Regions from separate parts of the Alkalibacillus flavidus genome, predicted to be linked through region 2. Evidence: riboswitches for the same ligand, from Rfam matches in the RefSeq annotation. Region 2 holds a riboswitch; each other region holds the start of a gene.

Region 1 (4,056 bases), on a different contig from region 2:
GCCCGCTTCAACGAGTGCTTCTCGTAACAAAATCGCTGATAACGGCGTTTTCTCAGCTGGTTTAACGATCATTGTATTGCCTGATGCAATGGCTGGTCCGACTTTATGCACGACTAAATTTAATGGAAAATTAAACGGTGTAATCGCGCCAATCACACCTATCGGCTCATATATGGTATACGCATCGCGTCCGGCTCCATTAGGCGCTGCGTCCATCGGAATCGATTCGCCTTCTAATTTACGTGCCTCAACGGAAGCAAACTTTAACGTCTGAACGGTACGATCGACTTCCCCTAACGCATATTTGATCGGTTTACCCGCTTCTTGCGCAATCGTTTCAGCTACCATTTGTTTTTGGTCGGCAATAATGTCGCTCGCACGGTTTAAAATATCGGATCGTTCATGCGCAGGCATTGAGCGGACTGTTTCAAATGCATCACTCGCAAGGTTGACCGCTTTTAACATTTGCCCCTGACTGCATTCTGGAACTCTTACAATTTCTTCTTTCGTATGAGGGTTCATTAACGCATACGTTTCGGTTGCGTTTTTCGTTAATTCATCAAGATAGGGTTGATACTGCAACATCATATCACCTTCCATAGTTTATTACGTCTCCCTTTACTATTCCACAAAATTTCATAAACGTAACACCCTTTAAGCAAATCCATCCCATTCAGCAAAAAATTGTTGCAAATATTGCTCCATAAATTGGTGACGTTCGCAGGCGATCCGATAACCTTCTTCCGTATTCATCTTATCTTTCAATGTTAATAATTTTTCATAAAAATGATTGATGGCAGAACTGTCGCCACGACGATATTGGTCTGGTGTCATGGATTCGCGCGGGAATAAATTCGGATCATGAATGGGACTTCCTTTTGACCCTGAATAAGTAAAACAACGTGCAATCCCGACTGCCCCAATCGCATCGAGCCGGTCAGCATCTTGAACGACCTCCGCTTCAAGACTCGGTAAGGCCTCAAAACCGTGTTTAAACGAAATGGTATCGATAATAGCGAGAATCTGATCTATGTGATATTGCGACACACCTTGATTCTCGAGCCACGATTCAAGATTCGCCCGTTCAAGATCAGGGTCAACCACAACTTTATCATCTATGACATCATGTAGAAGGGCTCCCATCGTCACAACCCACGCATCAACTGTTTCCGTTTTCGAGATGTGTTGAGCATTGTGAACAACGCGTACAATATGCCACCAGTCATGACCCGATCCTTCTGATTCAAGTTTTTCTTTCACCATCTGTTCCGTTCGTCTAATTATCTCTTTTTCATCTTCCATGACTGTGATGCCACCTTTTTTCATAAACTCTCGACAAATTCCGTCACCTTTCACCGTTTACAAATCCTAATCCTTTTATTATGATGTAAGTATAACAAAACTGCATACGTGATGAACATGCACTAGGGGAGCTACGTCGTGTGGCTGAGAAGGAATGTCCTGACCCTCAAGACCCGAACTAGATAATACTAGCGTGGGGAAGTGCAGTGAGGCTTGAACAACTGTAAGCACGACCACACTAAGGCTGAACTGCATTCCCACGGGATGCAGTTTTTTTGTTATGACACTACATTTTAAGGAGGCGATTCGTCATGACGAATCAACAGTGTGGAACTAGTCGCATCGCAGGTGTTCAGTTTACACTCTTTCCGATGAGCGACAACTTTGTGGACATTATTTTGTCTGCATTAGATGAGGTCGACCATTCGAGTGTGTGGAAGGAAACAGATGATGTCACAACGTGTATGAGAGGTAAAATCGTGCATATTTTTGATATCACGAAAGCGATCTTCTTACACGCTGCTAAAACAGGTGAACACGTCGCGATGAGTGGTACCTTTTCAGTCGGTTGCCCAGGTGATAACGAAGCGGACGTGTATATGGCAGAAAGTGACGAGCCGGTCAACGCGCCTAACTTAAGTGCCAACGAACAACAAGCTGGGTGTAAATTTGCCATTCACCCTCTTGGTCGCGACGATTATATGGACAAAATTTACGAACAAATCGACTTATCAAAAGCGCGCGGCGTTGATGTCAGTCCGTCCCATTATATGACGCGTTTAGACGGCGATGTTGCATCGATCTTTGATGCTATGGAAGAAGCTTTCGAAGCTGTGCAGCAAGAGGTATCGCATACGACAATGACCTTTACGATTTCGGCGAATAGCCCGTCTAATCGATAGGAGGATAACCATGACAAAACAATGGAAGTTAAAAGAAATTGTCTTAATGTCCATTTTGGGTGTGGCATTTGCGGTTATTTATTTATTAGCGTTCGGTTTAGGTCAGGGACTCGTCGGGTTGTTAACACCTTTTGGGATCGGGCCATTAGGATATGAGTTTATTTATGGCATTTGGTTTATCGTGTCAATCATCGCAGCCTATATTATCCGTAAGCCTGGTGCTGCATTCACGTCGGAGTTAATCGCTGGTACTGTTGAAGTCTTGATCGGCAGTCCGGCTGGCCCTCAATTAATCATGAGCGCTGCTGTCCAAGGCTTAGGTGCAGAAACGGCTTTTGCCCTTACAAAATGGCAAGATTATCGTACTCGCATCTTAGTGTTAGCTGGTGTTATGACAGCCATCTTTAGTTTTGCGTGGCATTTTTACTCTGCCGGATTTTATGCCTACGAATACTGGTTAGTTGCTATTATGTTAGTCACAAGAATCATCAGTAGCATTCTAATCACAGGGCTTCTCGGTAAATGGCTAAGTGATCAATTAGCTAAAACAGGTGTACTAAGAGGGTACGCGCTTGGAAAAGAACATCGACAAAAAGGTGAGCACCATCATGTCTCATAAACCGGTCCTAACTGCCGAACATTATTCATTTAGTTATGAGACATTAGATCAACCAACATTGGATGACTTAACGTTCTCATTGTATGACAATGAGGCGACGTTGTTGATTGGGCCAAGTGGTTCTGGTAAATCGAGTTTGTCCCTTTGTTTAAATGGTTTATACCCTGATGCGGTTGAAGGTGTCGCATCAGGGGAGATCTTTTACCGAGGTCACTTGATTAAAGACTTCGCTAAAGGAGCACTTAACCAACAAATCGGCATCGTATTTCAAGACCCTGAGAGTCAGTTTTGTATGATCACGGTTGAGGATGAACTCGCATTCACCCTGGAAAATTGCCAAGTACCACGGGACGAAATCGAGCACCGGATCAACCAGATACTGAACCATATCGGAATGATTGACTATAAACAACAAGCAATCCATACACTTTCGGGCGGTCAAAAACAAAAAATCGCACTCGCGTCGGTGTTATTGCTTGAACCAGACGTTCTCATTCTCGATGAACCGACGGCCAATTTAGACCCGATGAGTCGGTTAGAATTTATTCAATTAATTGAACAATTGCGCATGACTATGGCGCTAACGATTCTAATCATCGAGCATCAGGCAGACGACTGGCTTAAACTGATCGATCGAGCCCTCGTTTTAAACCAAGACGGTCAACTGATAGAAGATGGTCCTGTCGATACAATCTTTCAAACAAAACAGACCGTGTTAATGGAACATGGCATCTTCATCCCTGAACAATACAGGCGTCATAACCACCCACGCAAGCCGACTATAGACGCAGTGCACCGTAAGCCGTGTCTCGCGATGAAGAATGTTTCATTTTCAAGAAACCATTCACCTATATTACAGCATATCAATATGACCTTTCATCAAGGTGAAATGATAGCAATTGTCGGTGAGAACGGCGCAGGTAAATCAACATTATTACAATTAATAGCTCGGCTTTTACAACCAAATGACGGGGCAATTACCTTTTTAGAAAAATCGCTCAACGATTGGAAAGAAGCAGCGTTACGTCAACATATGGGCTTTGTATTTCAAAACCCTGAACATCAGTTTCTGACAGACACAACGTATGATGAAGTGGCTTTCAGTATGACGTTGAACGGTTACGACTACGACACAATCAACAGACGAACAACTCAATTATTAAGTGACTTTCAATTACTTCAAGAAAAGTGGCAAAACCCGTTTGCGTTAAGCGGAGGTCAAAAACGCCGCCT
Region 2 (4,056 bases):
TCATCTCTATTTCTTCAAACGTTTAACGGTTTCATTCGGCTGTTCACTCCTTGAAATAGCTGAAATCACACTTACCCCTGCACCTGTCTGTCTCACCTGCTGAGCATTCGATTCATCAATACCCCCTATTGCGACGACAGGCAATGGCACCTGTTCTTGGATAAAACGAAGACCTTCGATGCCAATTACTTCTTTCGCATCATCCTTTGAAGAAGTTTTGAACACAGGACCGACACCAAGGTAGTCAGCCAAATCCCAACGACTGACATGAAGCTCTTCAGTTGTAGAAATGGATAGCCCTATTAGGAGCTCAGGAAACATTTCCCGAATTTCCCTAATATCACTGTCGTCCTGACCAATATGAACGCCGTCTGCTTCCAATTCACGAACAATTTCAATATCATCATTTACAAAGAAAGGGATGCCGTAGTCTTTACAAATCCTTCGCAAACGGTGACCAAGCTCTATCTTTGCCTGCCCACTCAGCGCATTTTTACCCTTTTCTCGGAATTGAAAGGTTGTAATGCCACCATTAATCGCCTGTTGTAACACCATTTCCGGATCCTCCCTGCAATCCTGACTGCCCATGATGAAATACGTGTGCAGAAAGTCAGTCATCGGTCTCCCCCAATTCATCTAGCAGGTGAGGAATAAATGTCCCAGGGCCTCCCGCTTTCTTCTCAGCACGTTCGGCAGCTTTATTGTAGAAATTAATAGCGAACTGTACTGCTTCTATTTTCTCTTCCTCAATAGAAATGCAGGCGGCTATCAGAGATCCGAGCAGACACCCTGCACCTGTAATGTAACCGAGGAGTGGTGTTCCGTGCGAAGACGTGAAGAAGTCTTTTCCATCACTAATGACATCTGTCTCTCCAGTCACTACAACCCTCGTCTGTAAAGTCTTCGCCGCTTCTAAAGCAATGACTTCTGCATCCCCACCTTCTTCGGAATCCACGCCTTTTACCTTCAAAGGAATATCGGCAAGCGCACCTATCTCTCCAGCATTCCCCTTCACGACAGAGATATCGACTTCATTCACAATCCTTTGAACCGCCTGTTTCCTGAAAGTCGTTGCACCCGCACCAACAGGATCTAGAAGCACAGGAACCCCTGCTTTATTTGCAGTTCTTCCTGCTTTAATCATAGTTTCTAAATCCTCTTTCCTGACGGTACCAATATTCAATACGATGGCATTCGCGATACCGGCCATTTCTTCAATCTCTTCTTTTTCCTTAGACATAACAGGACTGCCACCGAATGCGAGCAGACCATTCGCAGTAAAGTTCATGACTACCTCATTCGTGATGTGATGAACGAGTGGGCGTTCTTCCCTCAATTGTTCAAGATTCATTGTTCTCTCTCCTTTCTGTAAGCCCAATGATTGGTAGGACCTTTCCCAGATCCAATATCAAAAGAATAACGGATGGCTTCAGTGATGAAGGGCTTTGCCTGTTCGACAGCACCCGAAAGTGTTCGTTTCATCGCCAGATTGGCCGCAATCGCCGAAGCATACGTGCAACCAGTACCATGCGTATTCTCTGTCAGAATCTTATCCTCTCGATACATTCTAACTTCTTCTCCGTCATATAATACGTCCACCGCTTCTCCATCTAGATGACCTCCTTTAACAAGTGCTCCACCTGCTCCAAATTCTTTTACCAAACGCTGGGCTGCTTCTTCCATGTCACGTTCTGTGCTTATTTCCATCTCTAGTAATGTTTCCGCTTCAGGTATATTCGGTGTGATGACCGTTGCATAAGGAAACAGGTACTCAGATAAAGCAGCCCGTGTCTCTTCTTCCATGAGCGGGTAACCACTGGCAGACACCATAACTGGATCACAGACATAAGGAATATTCTGACGTGCGATCCATGTCCCTATCATTTTTGCCGTCTCTAACGTCGCTATCATTCCAGTTTTGATGACATCGACAGGCAAATCTTCTTCAATGGCCGTAAGTTGTGTTTCAATAAAGAACGCTGGAACATGATGAACACCTTGAACGCCTGTCGTATTCTGGGCTGTTAGCGAGGTGAGCACAGACATGCCATACACTTCCCATTCTTCAAATGTTTTGAGATCTGCCTGTATACCAGCTCCTCCTCCAGAATCAGAACCAGCAATCGTAAGGGCTGTAAAAGGCTTCATTTCAGCACCCCCTCTCCAACCGGCCAACCTTCGATCGTATAAGACATCTCCCAGAAAGCATATTCCAGCTGACAACTCTTTCTAAAAGCATCTTTCATAAGCTTGCGATCCTCAGAAGAGGCTGCTTCAGCTTCTTCATTTAGACGCTTCAACAAGTAGTCAGTCGTGTAAGTAATCGAATCATCAGCATAAAATTCAATCCATTCATAAAAAGGATGATCAGGCTCCGGAGAGAATTCTTTCTTCAGTTCCTGGCCGATTTCCTGATACGTCCACGGACATGGTAGCATGGCTGCGATTGTTTTACCGAGAAGCCCTTCCGTCGCGACACTTTTCATATGTGTACGGTAATGGTCAGCCGTAGGCGGTAGCGGGAAGCCTTGAAGTTCTTCGTATGGCACACCAATATAGTTACACAAGTTATGGTGTGGATGGATCTCATCTCCAAGTACAAAAGCGATTTGTGCCTGGAAAAAAGCAATATCCTCGCGTTTTTTCGATTGAGATACCGCCGTTCCATATAGCTGCATGAACGTATTCAAATATTCATAGTCCGCCTTCACATAATGAGCAACTGCTTCGTCTGGTAACTCGCCTTCTCCAAGTCCACGAACAAACGGATGATCAAAAATCGCCTGAAATATATCATCGTTTTCTCTTCTCAATTCTTCTGTAAAAGTCATAAAAAATAGCCTCCTTGTTTTGTATACAGGAAACCACTCGAAATTTTGAGTGCTTCCCTTCGTCGGTATGACCCGAATCAGGTTCAAAGGGACTAAGGCTTTGCCTTATCTCAGCGATGATATTCGCGCCCCTAGCAACGTTTTATACATTTATGACAACGGTTGGTCACTTCAATTACCATTATCTTTAACATCCAAGTGAAATGGTAATAATTCAGTTTATAGCATGCTTTAAAAAAGTAAGATTCACCCTTACCAAACAAGCAACTATATTCTAAGTCTTCTCAAAGCTAACAAATCAACCATGGTCATCATCTATTCCCCCTCCTCTTCTCATGAATAATGGGAAAATGAAAACAAAAAACCGGATCCCTTAATAAATGGGACCCGGTTTGTCAATTTTATGTTGACTACTTCCCCACGCTGGCATCACCCAGATCAGGTCCCAAGAGTCGGAAAGTAAAGCTTTCCTCTCAGCCCGTTTAACAGGCACCCCTAGTAGTTGAACTTCATTATTCACTTGGATAATAATAGTGTAACAAAGTTCAGAAAGTTATGCATCTTTTGTAAGAGAAATATTTTCTATATTACACTCAGCTTGCTCGTCATTGCAATGCTGGAATCTGAAATTTCTAAAAATCTATCTAATAATATTAAATAGATTCGTAGATAAAACCTTCTTACTTTCTTTATCAAATCCATATCCTTGAACACTTGTGATTAAATCATGTTCAGTTGTAAAGCTAGAGCACGCTATAATATGGTCTTGACCTCCGTTAGGTTCTTCCGTTAATTCATATTCAAAGGGATAAGGGTCTTCCTGCTCAAAAAGTTCAAGAAAATCCTCCCACTCTTCATTTTCAGCGCCAACGACCCTCCAGTAATGCAGTTGATGTGAATTGGAGTTGCAAAATTTAATTAATAATTCAATCGAATAAATGGCCAAATCTTTACCTAATTGATTAATGTGAAGACGATCTGAGAACATACCTAAAACAACCACTTGTCGTTTGAATCTTTACTCTCCCATTTCATTTCAAAATCCCACCTTTTTTTATAGTTATTTATAAACGCTATAAATCCTTGAATCAAATTACTCATTTGCTCAATAAAATTTTGTTCACCTACTATTCGTTAGGGAGTGTCAATAATTTTGTGTAAATGACCCTAGTCTAGTAGAAACGTTAGCTTGTTATCTAAGATTAGCTGTAGCTTATGAGATGCT
Region 3 (4,056 bases), on a different contig from region 2:
GAAACCGATCACGATCAGTTTTAACGTCGCGAATACGTGCTGGTTATAATCGGTCCATTCGGTGACGCCGACTGTGATAATATCGCTCGGTGGGGGTAAAAACCACTTTTCGATGTTAAACACGACCGTACTTAATTCCCAACCGGCGAATAAAACAATTAAAACGAGCGCCGGCCGCCACCCTTGTATGATTAGGTTACGCATCGCGATGCTTCTCCGTTAACGCATCCATTGACGCCCCTTCTGGATAATGCGCAATTTTCACCTGGGCGATCACGTTCGGACAGCCGATGTCGATCATTTTTCGGTTAATTTGTTCGACAATGGCAAGTAATTCAGACAGTTCGCCTTCCATCGTCGTCTCAAGCGGCCCGACTTCGTATTTGACGCCCGATGAAGCGATGACGTGAATCGCTTCATCGACGTATGGAATGACGTCGTCGTTTGGCCCGGGTGTTTTCGGGATGACTTGAATGCTTAATAATGTATTAGCCATGTGTTACTCCTCCTTGGGTAAAAAGTCGTTCGTAAAGGCTGATTCTGCGTCAAATTCGCCTTCAAGAAGGTCGTGTTCGTTCATCCATTCGGCGTAATTTTCCCAGACGTCCAGTTTTTGATGACCCCATTGTGGTGCGTCATCTTGATAGCGCGGCGATAACCATTTTTGGCTTTCGCGCACGAGTTCTTCGTCTAAATCAGGTTCGGCTTCGATTAATATATCCGCTGCTTGTTCAGGGTTGTCGATCGCAAATTGATAGCCTTCTGACGCTGCTGCGACGAAGCTTTCGACGACTTCAGGTTGTTCATCAATCATCGTTTCGTTTGTCGCGAGTACTGGTGTGTAGTAATCTAGTTTGTCACTATATTCAGTTAAATAAATCATGTTCAGATCAGTGCCACGAAGTTCAGCTTCAATGCCATCCCAACCGTAATAAATCCAGCCGAAATCGATGTCTTGGCGCTCAACGGCTGTAAAAAAGTCTGTGTCTCCCATATTGACGATATCGACTTTTTCAACGTCGGCATTTTCCTGTTGCATCACAGATGAAATGACCGCTTTTTCGAGTGGGGCACCCCATCCGCCGTACGTTTTACCTTCAAAATCTTCAGGAGATGTTATGCCTTTTTCTTCTAAAGAAGCGAAACCTGATGTATTGTGCTGAATGACCGCTGCGATGGAAACGACCGGCACGTCTTGGGCGCGTGCTTCCGTAATGCTTTCTTGAAAACTGACCCCAAAATCGGCCTGGCCTGATGCGATGAGCTGATCGGCTGACGATTCACCTGGAAGCATTATCTCAACATTTAAACCGTGTTCTTCAAAATACCCTTCCGCTTGTGCGACATATAGGCCAGTATGATTTGTGTTAGGCGTCCAATCGAGGACGACTTTCACGCTTTCGTTGTCACTGTTTTCTGTGTTGTCTTCACTTTCCCCGCCGCATGCGACGAGTAACAAACTTACTACCATGATCAAAATCCATTTTTTCATCTTAGAAAAACCTCCCCAAATTGTGTTTAGCCATAAGTTGGAGGTATTAAAAAAGCCCTAGGAATAGTTCGCCTAGGGCACACAAACGTTGATTAATTACGTCGAGTCGATGTGTTCCCTACGCTGGTCTTAGCCAGTTCAGGTTCTAAGAGTCAGTATCTTACGGATACAATCTCAACCAGCAACACTGGTCCCCCTACAACTTATGTCTATTTTGATTTTTATTCCATTTCAGTGTGCCACAATCTTGTAACAATTGCAACGATTACTTCGTATTTGTTTATCACGTGATCCGCACGACCGATTGATACGGCGATTTTCAGGAGGGATACGGCGATTTTTTCAGATTATACGGCGATTTTACGAAAATATACGGCGAAATCTCGGGATTTTTCGGCGATTTTCCGAAAAAGCATCTTCACTTGAATTGGGCCATATACTATTTTATAATAATAATTAGAATTTTCAGATTTGTAAGTCATCAGAACAAATTTGGGGGAGTGTTTCACGTGATGTCGAACGATTTGAATCAAATGTTGGAACGTACGAGACGAAACACATTAGGTGACTTATTGTTACGGACGCGCGAGCGGATGCCGGACAAGTTTGCGCTAGCGTATGAAGGACGGCGTGTTACGTATGCTGAGTTGGACGATTTAGTGAATCAAACAGCGCATGCGTTTCGCGAGCAAGGCATGGTGAAAGGCGATATGATTACGGTGATGTCGAAAAACAGTCTCGATTTCGTCGTGTTAAAATTTGCGCTCGCACGACTTGGAGCTGTGATGATTCCAATCAACTATATGTTGTCACACGATGATGTGGCGTATATTTTAGAACATTCGCAAGCAACGGGGCTGGTGGCGTCAACCGATTTTGCGCCTGTATTGGAAGAAGCGGTGAAACGAGATTCAATCCATTTTAAGTTTGTCATGGATTTAGCTGATGGCGAAGCGGTTTCAAGTGATCTGGCGGATTGGCAATCCCTTCAAGCGGTGCGTTCGGATCAGCCGACGACGCTCGTGGATGAAGATTTAGCAGATGAAGACTTAGCGCATGTGTTATACACGAGTGGGACAGAATCGCGACCGAAAGGCGTTATGTTATCGCATAAAAGTTTGGTGAGTGAGTACGTCAGTTGTGTCGTCGATGGTAAGATGGAAAGCCGTGATGTGATGGTACATGCGCTTCCGATGTACCATAGTGCGCAACTCCACGTATTTTTAGGGCCAAGCATTTACTTAGGGGCGAGTGGAGTGATTTTACCGAATGCTACACCTGAAGGAATTTTAGAAACGATCGAGCGTGAAGGGGCTACGCAATTGTTCGCACCACCGACTGTGTGGATTGCCCTCTTGCGTCATCCTGATTTTGATAAGCGGGATTTATCGACGCTTGAAAAATGTTATTACGGTGCAGCGATTATGCCCCGGGAAATATTAAAGGAATTAGCGGAACGATTGCCAAATGCGAAGTTTTGGAATTTTTACGGACAAACAGAAGTCGCCCCGCTTGCGACAGCGCTCCAGCCAGAAGATCAATTGCGAAAACTCGGTTCGGCAGGGAAACCGTCATTAAATGTGCAAACGAAACTCGTCGATGATCAAGGCGAGGAAGTGCCTCGTGGTGAAGTTGGAGAAATTGTTCATCGCACACCTCATGCGATGAAAGGATATTTAAATGACCCGGATAAAACGGCGGAAGTGTTCCAAAATGGTTGGTTCCATAGCGGGGACTTAGGCATGATGGATGACGAAGGGTATATTACGATTGTGGACCGCAAAAAGGATATGATTAATACAGGTGGCGTTAATGTTTCGAGTCGGGAAGTGGAAGAAGCGATTTATGAGTTAGAGGGTGTGTCAGAGGTCGCGGTGGTCGGTCTGCCTGATGCGTATTGGATTGAAGCGGTGACAGCGATTGTCGTGCCGAAAGAAGGCTATGAGTTGTCTAAAGATGACGTCGTGCAGTTTTGTGCTGAAAAGCTGACTAAATTTAAAGTCCCGAAATATGTGGAGGTCACCGATCAACTACCGAAGAATCCGAGCGGAAAAGTGTTAAAACGCGCGTTGCGTGATCAATACGAATCGGTGACGAATCAATAAGGGTGTGAAAAGGCCGGCGTCGATGCCGGTCTTTTTAATGGCTTAGCAGGGTGAGAAGGCATTCGGTGATATAGGAGGATATGCTATAATATAGAAAAAATGGATATAATGGAGTGTGTTTATGAGTTACAATACTTGGTTAATGGCGCTTATTGGCGGTGTGTTGACGTTTGTTTTTGCGGGGCAAGTTAATCCACTTATTATCACGAACGTGCTATTAGGAGGAATTGTCGGATTATTGCTAGATATGAAGCACGAGAAATCGTCATAGCATTTGTTTTCGGATAAATTATGATACAATTAAGAAAATATTGATTTCTACGAATAAAGGGGAAGGCTAATGACGGATCAAGCAACAGAAAAGGCTCGGTTGCAAGCTGATAAATCAACGCTTCTTGCTGAACTTGGAGCATCGATTTATCATCAATATCGATTAGGCCAATTGTATAGCGAAGAGCT

The links. Region 2 has a riboswitch for thiamine pyrophosphate ahead of tenA (thiaminase II). Riboswitches for the same ligand answer to the same signal wherever they lie in the genome.
Region 1: it holds a riboswitch for thiamine pyrophosphate, as region 2 does, so the genes downstream of both, ABID56_RS12180 (YkoF family thiamine/hydroxymethylpyrimidine-binding protein) here and tenA (thiaminase II) in region 2, are expected to answer to the same signal.
Region 3: it holds a riboswitch for thiamine pyrophosphate, as region 2 does, so the genes downstream of both, ABID56_RS07070 (ABC transporter substrate-binding protein) here and tenA (thiaminase II) in region 2, are expected to answer to the same signal.

Annotation. Positions count from the first base shown of each region.
Region 1 covers NZ_JBEPMX010000016.1:17,195-21,250, reverse strand. The annotation lists gene ABID56_RS12190 (aldehyde dehydrogenase family protein) at 1-600, opposite strand, end outside; gene ABID56_RS12185 (HD domain-containing protein) at 655-1,356, opposite strand; TPP riboswitch at 1,417-1,519, shown strand; gene ABID56_RS12180 (YkoF family thiamine/hydroxymethylpyrimidine-binding protein) at 1,614-2,204, shown strand; gene ABID56_RS12175 (ECF transporter S component) at 2,215-2,823, shown strand; gene ABID56_RS12170 (ABC transporter ATP-binding protein) at 2,813-4,056, shown strand, end outside.
Region 2 covers NZ_JBEPMX010000003.1:214,246-218,301, forward strand. The annotation lists gene thiE (thiamine phosphate synthase) at 7-618, opposite strand; gene thiM (hydroxyethylthiazole kinase) at 611-1,351, opposite strand; gene thiD (bifunctional hydroxymethylpyrimidine kinase/phosphomethylpyrimidine kinase) at 1,348-2,148, opposite strand; gene tenA (thiaminase II) at 2,145-2,831, opposite strand; TPP riboswitch at 2,869-2,974, opposite strand; TPP riboswitch at 3,230-3,338, opposite strand; gene ABID56_RS05000 (hypothetical protein) at 3,472-3,819, opposite strand.
Region 3 covers NZ_JBEPMX010000006.1:65,290-69,345, reverse strand. The annotation lists gene ABID56_RS07080 (ABC transporter permease) at 1-204, opposite strand, end outside; gene ABID56_RS07075 (thiamine-binding protein) at 197-496, opposite strand; gene ABID56_RS07070 (ABC transporter substrate-binding protein) at 500-1,492, opposite strand; TPP riboswitch at 1,591-1,700, opposite strand; gene ABID56_RS07065 (acyl-CoA synthetase) at 2,005-3,597, shown strand; gene ABID56_RS07060 (hypothetical protein) at 3,719-3,868, shown strand; gene ABID56_RS07055 (double zinc ribbon domain-containing protein) at 3,938-4,056, shown strand, end outside.